DNA from 4 places in the Embleya sp. NPDC001921 genome. Region 4 is predicted to be linked to each of the others. Evidence: riboswitches for the same ligand, from Rfam matches in the RefSeq annotation. Region 4 holds a riboswitch; each other region holds the start of a gene.
The links. Region 4 has a riboswitch for cobalamin ahead of metE (5-methyltetrahydropteroyltriglutamate--homocysteine S-methyltransferase). Riboswitches for the same ligand answer to the same signal wherever they lie in the genome.

Region 1: another riboswitch for cobalamin. It lies ahead of ACWCPW_RS06305 (cob(I)yrinic acid a,c-diamide adenosyltransferase); the one in region 4 lies ahead of metE (5-methyltetrahydropteroyltriglutamate--homocysteine S-methyltransferase).
Region 2: another riboswitch for cobalamin. It lies ahead of ACWCPW_RS28690 (energy-coupling factor ABC transporter permease); the one in region 4 lies ahead of metE (5-methyltetrahydropteroyltriglutamate--homocysteine S-methyltransferase).
Region 3: another riboswitch for cobalamin. It lies ahead of ACWCPW_RS12070 (CoA-acylating methylmalonate-semialdehyde dehydrogenase); the one in region 4 lies ahead of metE (5-methyltetrahydropteroyltriglutamate--homocysteine S-methyltransferase).

Annotation. Positions count from the first base shown of each region.
Region 1 is NZ_JBSFEO010000004.1:218,469-220,659, reverse strand. It holds gene ACWCPW_RS06310 ((2Fe-2S)-binding protein) at 1-669, opposite strand, end outside; gene ACWCPW_RS06305 (cob(I)yrinic acid a,c-diamide adenosyltransferase) at 645-1,238, opposite strand; cobalamin riboswitch at 1,297-1,422, opposite strand; gene ACWCPW_RS06300 (Ig-like domain-containing protein) at 1,758-2,191, shown strand, end outside.
Region 2 is NZ_JBSFEO010000027.1:80,919-83,109, forward strand. It holds gene ACWCPW_RS28685 (RDD family protein) at 1-403, shown strand, start outside; cobalamin riboswitch at 628-835, shown strand; gene ACWCPW_RS28690 (energy-coupling factor ABC transporter permease) at 864-1,577, shown strand; gene ACWCPW_RS28695 (energy-coupling factor ABC transporter substrate-binding protein) at 1,574-1,969, shown strand; gene cbiQ (cobalt ECF transporter T component CbiQ) at 1,974-2,191, shown strand, end outside.
Region 3 is NZ_JBSFEO010000008.1:148,913-151,103, reverse strand. It holds gene ACWCPW_RS12080 (DUF1330 domain-containing protein) at 1-332, opposite strand, end outside; gene ACWCPW_RS12075 (hypothetical protein) at 409-600, opposite strand; cobalamin riboswitch at 816-985, shown strand; gene ACWCPW_RS12070 (CoA-acylating methylmalonate-semialdehyde dehydrogenase) at 1,188-2,191, shown strand, end outside.
Region 4 is NZ_JBSFEO010000003.1:175,396-177,586, reverse strand. It holds gene metE (5-methyltetrahydropteroyltriglutamate--homocysteine S-methyltransferase) at 1-766, opposite strand, end outside; cobalamin riboswitch at 923-1,143, opposite strand; gene ACWCPW_RS04235 (flagellar hook-length control protein FliK) at 1,364-1,897, opposite strand.

The sequences.
Region 1 (2,191 bases), on a different contig from region 4:
GAGCGCACCGTGCAGGCCGGTTCCGCGCAACCGGCCGGCGGCCAACAGGCCGTCGGCGAACATGCTTGTGGCCGCGACGAGTTCCGGCTCTGCCGGAGCCAGGTGCCGGTGCAACACGCGGGCCGCGCCGACCAGGGCAGACGCGGCGTTGCCCCACAGCAGCCGCTCGGCGACCGGCACCACCGCGCGAGTCGCCCCGGCGAGCGGCACCAGATGCCGAAGCAGCACCGCGTCGTGCAGCCGCGCGATCCCCGAGCGGTCGTCCGGCACCGGCACCGGCGCCGGATCGGGCGCCCACACCTCGACCGGCCCGGTGTCCGGGAAGCGCCAGTACGTCCGGGCCGGATCCAGGTCGGGCACCACCCGGCCGAGCACCGCCGCACCCAGTGCCACCGACCACAGCCGCGAGGCCACGCCCAGATACAGGATCGACGCGGCGACACGCGGTTCCTCGGTCCGCAGCCGGCCCCGTACGTGCTCCACCCGGGCCGCCAAAGCGGCGGGCGTGGCCGGGTCGTACAACTCGGCCAACGGCCGAAAGCCCGCGTCGTCGGTGATCGGCCCGGTCCGCAGCTCGAAGTAGGGCCCCACGTCGGCGAGCCGGCGCAATGGCCCGCCGACGTCGAACCGCGACCGCGCGCCGGTCAGCGGCTGTCGCCCGGACGCCACAGCACATCACCCGCACCGCCGGCGTCGGCCCGCCGGGCGAGGACGAACAGCAGGTCGGACAACCGGTTGAGGTAGCGCGCGGTGAGCGGGTTGACGGTCGCGGGCCCGTCCGCGGCCGCCCGCTCGTCCGCCTCGATCAGCGCCCAGGTCGAGCGCTCGGCGCGGCGGGCCGAGGTGCGGGCCACGTGCAGCAGGGCCGCGGCCGGGCTGCCGCCGGGCAGTACGAACGAACGCAGCGTGGCGAGTTCCGCGTTGAACGCGTCGCAGTGCTCCTCCAGCCGGGCCACGTCCGCCTCGGTGATCCGCAGCCGGGTGTCCCCCTCGGCGATCGGCGCGCACAGGTCCGCGCCGACGTCGAACAGGTCGTGTTGCAGTTGCGCCAACACCGCGCGCGTCCGCGGTTCCGGGTCGCCGAGCGCGAGCACGACCCCGATCGCCGCGTTGGTCTCGTCCGTGTCGGCGTACGCCGCCAACCTCGGATCGGTCTTGCGCGTCCGGGAGTTGTCGCCCAGCGCGGTCGTGCCGGCATCGCCGGTACGGGTGTGGATCCGGCTCAAAACCAAGGACATGGTCGGCACCGGCCTCTCTCGGGGAAATCCGCCCCGGTGGGTGAGGTGGCGACGACGTGAGTCTCCTGGCTCTCGGATCATCGCTCCTCCCGGCCTTCCGACCCCGTCTCGGGGCCGTGGCCGGTTCGGGAGTCGCTCCCCGATCACAGTGGCGGGACCGCGCCGGATTCACACCGGCTTCCTCGTACCGCCGTCGCCTTGCGCCTCCCACCATGACACGCGCGACGGGCCCGGTCCACCGTCGGATCCGGGCCACGCGTGCGGGTGAAGCTTGCCGCCGGTCCGCGTGCCGAGCCCCGGACCGGCGCGGGCGAAGCCCAGGATCGGATTCCGAGAGCGGCTCCCTCGGCCGGCGTCGGCTCCGGCCGGTATCGGCGCCGAAGGGTGTCGGCGGGCACCGGAGGGTGCCGGTGAGTCGATCCGAGATCCGGCCGTGCCGGGAAATCAGTGCCGGAGGTATGCGTGTCCACGGTGTCCGGAACACCTGAACCAGCCGGTCCGACGCGTCGGGTGGGTCGGGTGCGTCGAGCGGGCGTGCTCCTGGGTTGTTGCGTCTCGCTGTTCGCAGCCGGGTCGGGGCATCCCGCCGCCTGCGCGAGGTGGTTCGGCGCCGAAGGAAGGCATCTCGCCGCCTCCGTCCGGCACTTCGATGCGGGCTCGACGCGACCGACCCCATCCGCGGCGGTCTTCGGCGGCGGGTCGGGACACGACACCCCATCCGCCGAACCCCTCGGCGCGGGAACGGGAGGCCCCACCCCATCCGCCGCGCTGCTGGACGCCGGCGCCGGGCGCCCTGTCGGGTCCGGCCACCGGTTCCGGCCGAGGGGCGAGCCCGAGGCGATCCTGCCGCCCGTCCCGCGTGCCGTCGCCGATCGGGTGGGCACGCGCGCCGGGGAGTCGGTGGACGTCCCGGTCCTGGCCGGCGACTCCGGCGAAGGGCTGGTCGTGCTGTC
Region 2 (2,191 bases), on a different contig from region 4:
GCTCGCGTCCGCGCTGTTGCCCGGCGCCGCGATGTTCCTGTTCGTCCTGTTGCCCACACATCCCGACGGCTCGATCCGCAGCGGCCCGCTGACCGCGGCGATCACCGTCGGTGTGCTGACGGTCGCGCTGGCGATCCTGTTCTGGTACTGGGTGTTGCGACCCGCCGAGCACGACGGGCGCACATGGGGCATGCAGATGTTCGGCATCCGGGTCGTGGACGTGTCCGGCGGGCGGGCGGGACGACGTCAGCTCGGGATCCGCTGGCTGCTGCTGTGCGTCGACGCGTTCGCGCTCGGCGCGGTCGGCCTGGCCGCGGTGCTCACCAGCGAGCGGCGCCAGCGGGTCGGCGACCGGGTCGCGGGCACCGTGGTGATCCGGGGCCGAGGACCCGGCCTGCACTGAGCACCGCGCGGCGCGGCTCGACGCCGCACCGAGCCACCGCCGCGCCGCCCCACATCGCGCCGCCCCACACCGCCCTGCGCCGCATCGCGCCGCGCCGTCCCGCACCAAGCCGCACCTGTCGACGATCACGCTCCGGAATGCGGCAATTGCTCGACCGCTCCGCCCGCATTGTGGTCTTGCGCACGGTTTGCAAAAGCCATCTTGTCGCCATGTCCATCCGACCACTAGTGTCGGCTCGCCGTGGTGCTCGGGAAGCCGGTTCGATGCCGGCGCGGCCCTCGCCACTGTGATCGGGAAGTTCTCCTCCACCCCGCGGAAACGTTGATTCGTCGCCGCGGGAAGCCACTGGGACCGCTCGCGCGGCCCCGGGAAGGCGGAGACGTGAACGTACGACCCGTCAGCCAGGAGACCGGCCACGGCGATCGTCCGTCCACGAGGTGTTGGAGAGGGACCCTTCCTCATGCATATCGCAGAGGGCTATCTGCCCTGGGAACACGCAGCCGCCTGGGGCGTCGCGTCGGCCCCGTTCGTCGTCCACGGCGCCCGCGCGCTCACCCGCGAGGTCCGCGACAAACCCGAGAACACCCTGCTGCTCGGCGCGTCCGGCGCGTTCTCGTTCGTACTGTCCGCGCTGAAGATCCCTTCCGTCACCGGAAGTTGCTCGCATCCCACCGGCACCGGCCTGGGCGCGATCCTGTTCCGGCCGCCGATCATGGCCGTACTGGGCACGATCACCCTGCTCTTCCAGGCGCTGCTGCTCGCGCACGGCGGGCTGACCACACTCGGCGCGAACGTGTTCTCCATGGCGATCGTCGGCCCGTGGGCCGGCTACGGCGCGTATCGGCTGGCCCGTTCGCTCCTGGACGGACGCGGCGGCACCACACCGCTGGATGTCGCGGTGTTCGTGGGCGCGTTCGTCGCGGACCTGAGCACGTACTGCGTCACCAGCGTGCAGTTGGCCCTGGCCTTCCCCGACCCGGACAGCGGATTCGCGGGCGCGTTGGCCAAGTTCGGCGGCATCTTCTCCCTCACCCAGATCCCGTTGGCGATCAGCGAGGGTCTGCTGACCGTCCTGGTCGTGCGCTTGCTGCGGCAGTCCAGCCGAGGCGATCTGGTCCGGCTCGGTGTGGTCACGGACGCGCGGATCGCGCGCGAGGAGGAGAAGTCCAAGTGAAGCGCTCCACGAAGATCAACCTGCTGATCGTGCTGGCCGTGGTGCTGCTCGCGGTGCTGCCCGTGGTGTTCGGCATGGGCGACCACAAGGACGAGCCGTTCACGGGCGCCGACACCCAGGCGGAGACCGCGATCACCGAGAACGACCCGGATTACGAGCCGTGGTTCAGCCCGCTGTACGAACCGCCGTCCGGAGAGATCGAGTCCGGCCTGTTCGCGTTGCAGGCCGCCCTCGGCGCGGGCGTGGTCGGCTACATGTTCGGGGTCAAGCGCACCCGCCGCCGGCTCGCGCCGGATGCATCGGACACGCCCGACGAACCGACCACCGCTTCGGCGCGTGCCGCCGAGGCGACACCGCCGGACCAGACACCGGCATCGGTCCCGGGCCACTGATCCCGTGCTGCCGATCGACGCGGCGGCGCACGCGAGTTCGTGGCGTCGCCGCCATCCGGCCGACAAAGCCGTGCTCTCCTTCGGGCTGCTCGGGTGCGCGGTGGCACTGCCGCCGTGGCCCGGCGCGGTCCTGGTCGCGGCGACCGTCCTGGTCGTCGCGTTCGGCTTCGCGCGCGTGCCCGCCCGGCGGTTGTGGCGGGCCGCCCGCGCGCCGCTCGGGTT
Region 3 (2,191 bases), on a different contig from region 4:
GCCTCGCGCAGCGCCTGTACGGCGCCGCTCGGGTCGTAGCCCTCGGGCACGCCCTCGATCAGGATGATGTCGCCCTCGATGTGCCGCGAGCGCAGCGGCGCGATCATCCGGTACGCGGGCGAATCCCACCAGGCCCGCGCCTCGGCGATCCCGGGAAAGCCGATCATCACGACGTTCCCGACCCAACCCCCCTCCAATACCTCGTGCTGCGTGACGTGCACGAGGTAGCGGCCGCCGTACGGCGCGAAGGTGCCGGGGAGTTGCTCGATGTAGTCGGCGATCTCGGGGTGCGGGGCGGCGTCCCGCAGGTTGGCGATGACGTACGCGGGCATGTCTTAACCTCTCGGTCGATCGGGTCCACCGGACGAATTGGCGTTGCCTCGGGTCCGCTGCCGGGCCGACGGGTCGTCAGGCGGCCCGGGCGGCATGGGCGTTCGGGTTCAGGGCGACGCGGACCCGGGAAGGGGAGAGCACCGCCCGGACCCGCGGTATGCGGGCACGCGTCGACCGGTTCCGGGCCGCGGCGGCCGGCGCGTCACAGGCCTTCCAGCCGGCCGGGTAGTTCTCGACGGCAGCGGTGTAGTCGATGGCGCCGCTCATGGCGTCCGTCCTTCCCGGGTCGATCCGCCGGGCGTACCCGACGGGTTCCAGTGCTTTGACCTGCGCGGTTCCTGTCGTGCTTTCCGCAGGTCAAAACGTTACGGACGAACAACCGACCCGGAATCAGTCACGCATCAGTACTCGGACGAAGGTGGTCACCCACGCGATCAAGCCCGATCACCGCTGGACTTAGTAGGACGTCCGACTATATCGTCTTGAACTACAAGGTCCGCGGTGCAGGGAAGTCGGTGTGAATCCGGCACGGTCCCGCCACTGTGACCGGGGAGTGCGCTGCCGAGGCACCACGCCACTGGCGAAAGCCGGGAAGGCGGGCGGCGTATGTCGATCCGGAAGTCAGGATACCGGCCGCGGGTATATCCGTGTTGTCCACGAGGATGGAGCAAACACGCATGACGCCGGTCTGCGCACTCGCCCCGGACGATCTTGCGAACGTCGAGGTCGTCGGGCTCGCCTGACCACCCGCACGTGCCACCCGACCTCGGCAACCCCGCGCCCCGAAGCGGCGGTTGCCGTGGTCGGGTCATTGCCCCGCCTCCGGACCGCACCTGACGAGAGACAGGTCGTTCATGGTCCGCGAGCTTTCCCACTTCATCGGCGGCAGGCACGTCCACGGCGCGTCCGGCGCGTTCGGCGACGTGTACGACCCCAACACCGGACGCGTGCAGGCGCGCGTTCCGCTGGCCGACCGTGCCGACACGCTGGCGGCGATCGCCGATGCCGAGCAGGCACAACCGGCGTGGGCCGCCTGGAACCCCCAAAAGCGCGCCCGGGTGTTGTCCCGATTCCTGCAACTGGTCGAGCCCGAACGCGATTCGCTGGCCGAGCTGCTGTCGGCCGAGCACGGCAAGACCATCGCCGACGCCCACGGCGACCTGCAACGCGGCCTGGAGGTGGTGGAGTTCGCCGTCGGTATCCCGCACCTGCTCAAGGGCGAGTTCACCGACAACGCGGGTACCGGTATCGACGTGCACTCGCTGCGCCAGCCGCTCGGTGTGGTCGCCGGCATCACCCCGTTCAACTTCCCCGCGATGATCCCGCTGTGGAAGATCGCCCCCGCCATCGCGTGCGGCAACGCGTTCGTCCTCAAGCCGTCCGAGCGCGACCCTTCGGTGCCGCTGCGCCTGGCCGAGCTCTTCCTCGAGGCGGGGCTGCCGCCGGGTGTGCTGAACGTGGTCAACGGCGGCAAGGAGTCGGTCGACACGCTGCTGGAGGACCCGCGCGTCCAGGCGCTGGGCTTCGTCGGCTCGACCGCGATCGCCGAGTACGTGTACACCTCGGCCACCGCGCGCGGCAAGCGTGCCCAGTGCTTCGGCGGCGCCAAGAACCATCTGATCGTGATGCCGGACGCGGACCTCGACCAGGTCGTCGAAGCCCTGATCGGCGCCGGATACGGTTCCGCGGGCGAGCGCTGCATGGCGATCTCCGTGGCGGTTCCGGTCGGCGCGGAGACCGCGGACGCGCTGGTGGCCAAGCTCGTCGAGCGCATCGCCACGCTGCGGGTGGGCCCCTCCCACGACCGCGACGCCGACTTCGGCCCGTTGGTGGGTCGGGACGCGCTCGCTCGGGTCCA
Region 4 (2,191 bases):
GACGGTCGAAGTACGAGGCGACCAGCAGCCTGGGCCGGTCGGTGAGCGCGCCGAGGTCGCGGTAGGCACGTGCGATGGCGTTGAGTTCGGCGAAGCTGCGGTCCTGGACCAGCGCGGGTTCGTCCAGTTGCACCCACTCGGCACCGGCCGCGCGCAGATCGGCGAGCACCTCGGCGTACACCGGCAACAGTCGGTCCAACAGGGTCAGCGGCTGGAAGTCGGCCGCGACCCCGGGCGCGGGCTTGGCGAGCAGGAGGTAGGTGATCGGGCCGACCAGTACGGGACGCGCGGTCAGGCCCTGTGCGACGGCCTCCTCGAACTCGGCGACCTGCTTGACGGAGTTCGCGGAGAACACGGTGTCGGGGCCGAGTTCGGGGACCAGGTAGTGGTAGTTCGTGTCGAACCACTTGGTCATCTCCAGCGGCGCCACCTCCTGGGTGCCGCGGGCCATCGCGAAGTAGCCGTCCAGGGCGTCGACTTCGACGGCCGCACGGTGGCGGGGCGGGATCGCGCCGACCATCACGGTGGTGTCCAGGACGTGGTCGTACAGCGAGAAGTCGCCGGTGGGCACCTCGTGCACGCCGGCATCGGCGAGCCGACCGCGGTTGGCGCGGCGCAGTTCGGCGGCGGTGTCGCGAAGCCCGTCGGCGGTGACCCGACCGGCCCAGTAGCCCTCGATGGCCTTCTTCAACTCCCGGCGCGGGCCCTGTCGGGGGTAGCCGTACACGGTGGCGCGGGTTGCCGCGGCTGCGGACTTGGTGGTCACGGAACTCTCCTTCGCGAGTTGTCTCCGGAATCCCGGGACGGATCGAGGGCGCGAAGGGTTGGCAAGCCGCGGGGCCGTTTCGGCGCTGTCGCGCACGTGTGCCACCGGGTTGTCCGCCGACCCGCCCACGAGGTCACCGAGATCACCGCGCGCCTCATCGGCGCACGGGCAGTGGCAGGTCTTCGGACTCGTGGGCGCGTCCACCGAAAGGGCGGACTCCTACTGGCCGTCGCTTCCCGGGCCCGATTCGGGCCCAGTGCTGTTGACGGCGGTCGTTCCCACTCACCGCTGCGGGGCAGTCCCGGATTCACACCGGGTTCCCTCTTGCGACGCGCCTGCCTGGCGGGCAGGGCGAACCGACTGCGTCCGTCAGCTTAGCCGGCGACGGGCGGCTCCGGGACGCGAGTCCACTCGGTGGACGGTGAAAGGACGTACGCGAGACGCGGATGCCGGCGCCTGCGCCGATCGGGCAGGCGTGCGCGGTCCGTTCGCGGCGTTCGTCCCGACCGGGTCAAGCGCGGCGGCGGTGACCCGGCGGAACGAGCATGGTTGCGGAGCCGAGGACGGGATCGCTTCGGATCCGACGTCGGGCCGGCGCTACGGGCGGGTGGGGGCCACGCGCGGGGGCGGGTTGGTGGTGGAGGTCTTGTCCTTGGAGAAGGACCAGCCCTCGAAGCTGCCCAGCGGGGGCTTGCGGTTGGTCGCGCCCCACGAGCTGTAGGTCCAGGTGCCGTTGTTCGGCGCGTGCCAGTACGACCAATACGCGGACGCCGGCGGGGTGTTGACGCAGGGCTCGGTGTCCGTGCCGGGCTTGCCCTCGATCCGGCAGATGAATGCCTCGCCCCACCGGTTCGTGCCCTGGATCCGGAAGCCGGCGTTCTTGAGCGCGGCCAGACCGGTGGCCTGATCGCCGGGCGCGCAGCGGGTGAGCGTGGCGCCGCCGAGTTCCTGGAAGTCGACGATCACGGTCACCCCGTTGGCGTCCGGGCAGACGCCGGCGGAGCCCTTGGTGGGGTCGATGGCGTAGGCGGCGGGTGCGCTCACGGTGATCTGGGCGGTAGCGGGCAGCAGGAGCAGGGCGAGTGCCCCGACCAACCGGCCTATTCGAGCCTTGTTCCCCACAGATTTCACGTGCGGATTCCCTTCGTGCGACGGGCGTCGGCACGAGCGGCGGAACCGATGCCGACCGGGCCGAGCGATGTTCCTCACAGGACCGCCGACCCCCGGCATCGCGCCGACGGGACACCGCCGGACGTGAAATCCGGGCTTCAGCGTGCAGTCCACGACCGCTGGAGCCTTCATCTCGTTCGAACCCAGGCATTCCGACTCGCGGCGGCCTGTCGGCCACCGCCTACGGTTGCGGGTCAGCGCCGGATTTCGACCGGCTTCCCCTGGATTGCGAACTATGCGGTTATGTCGCCGACC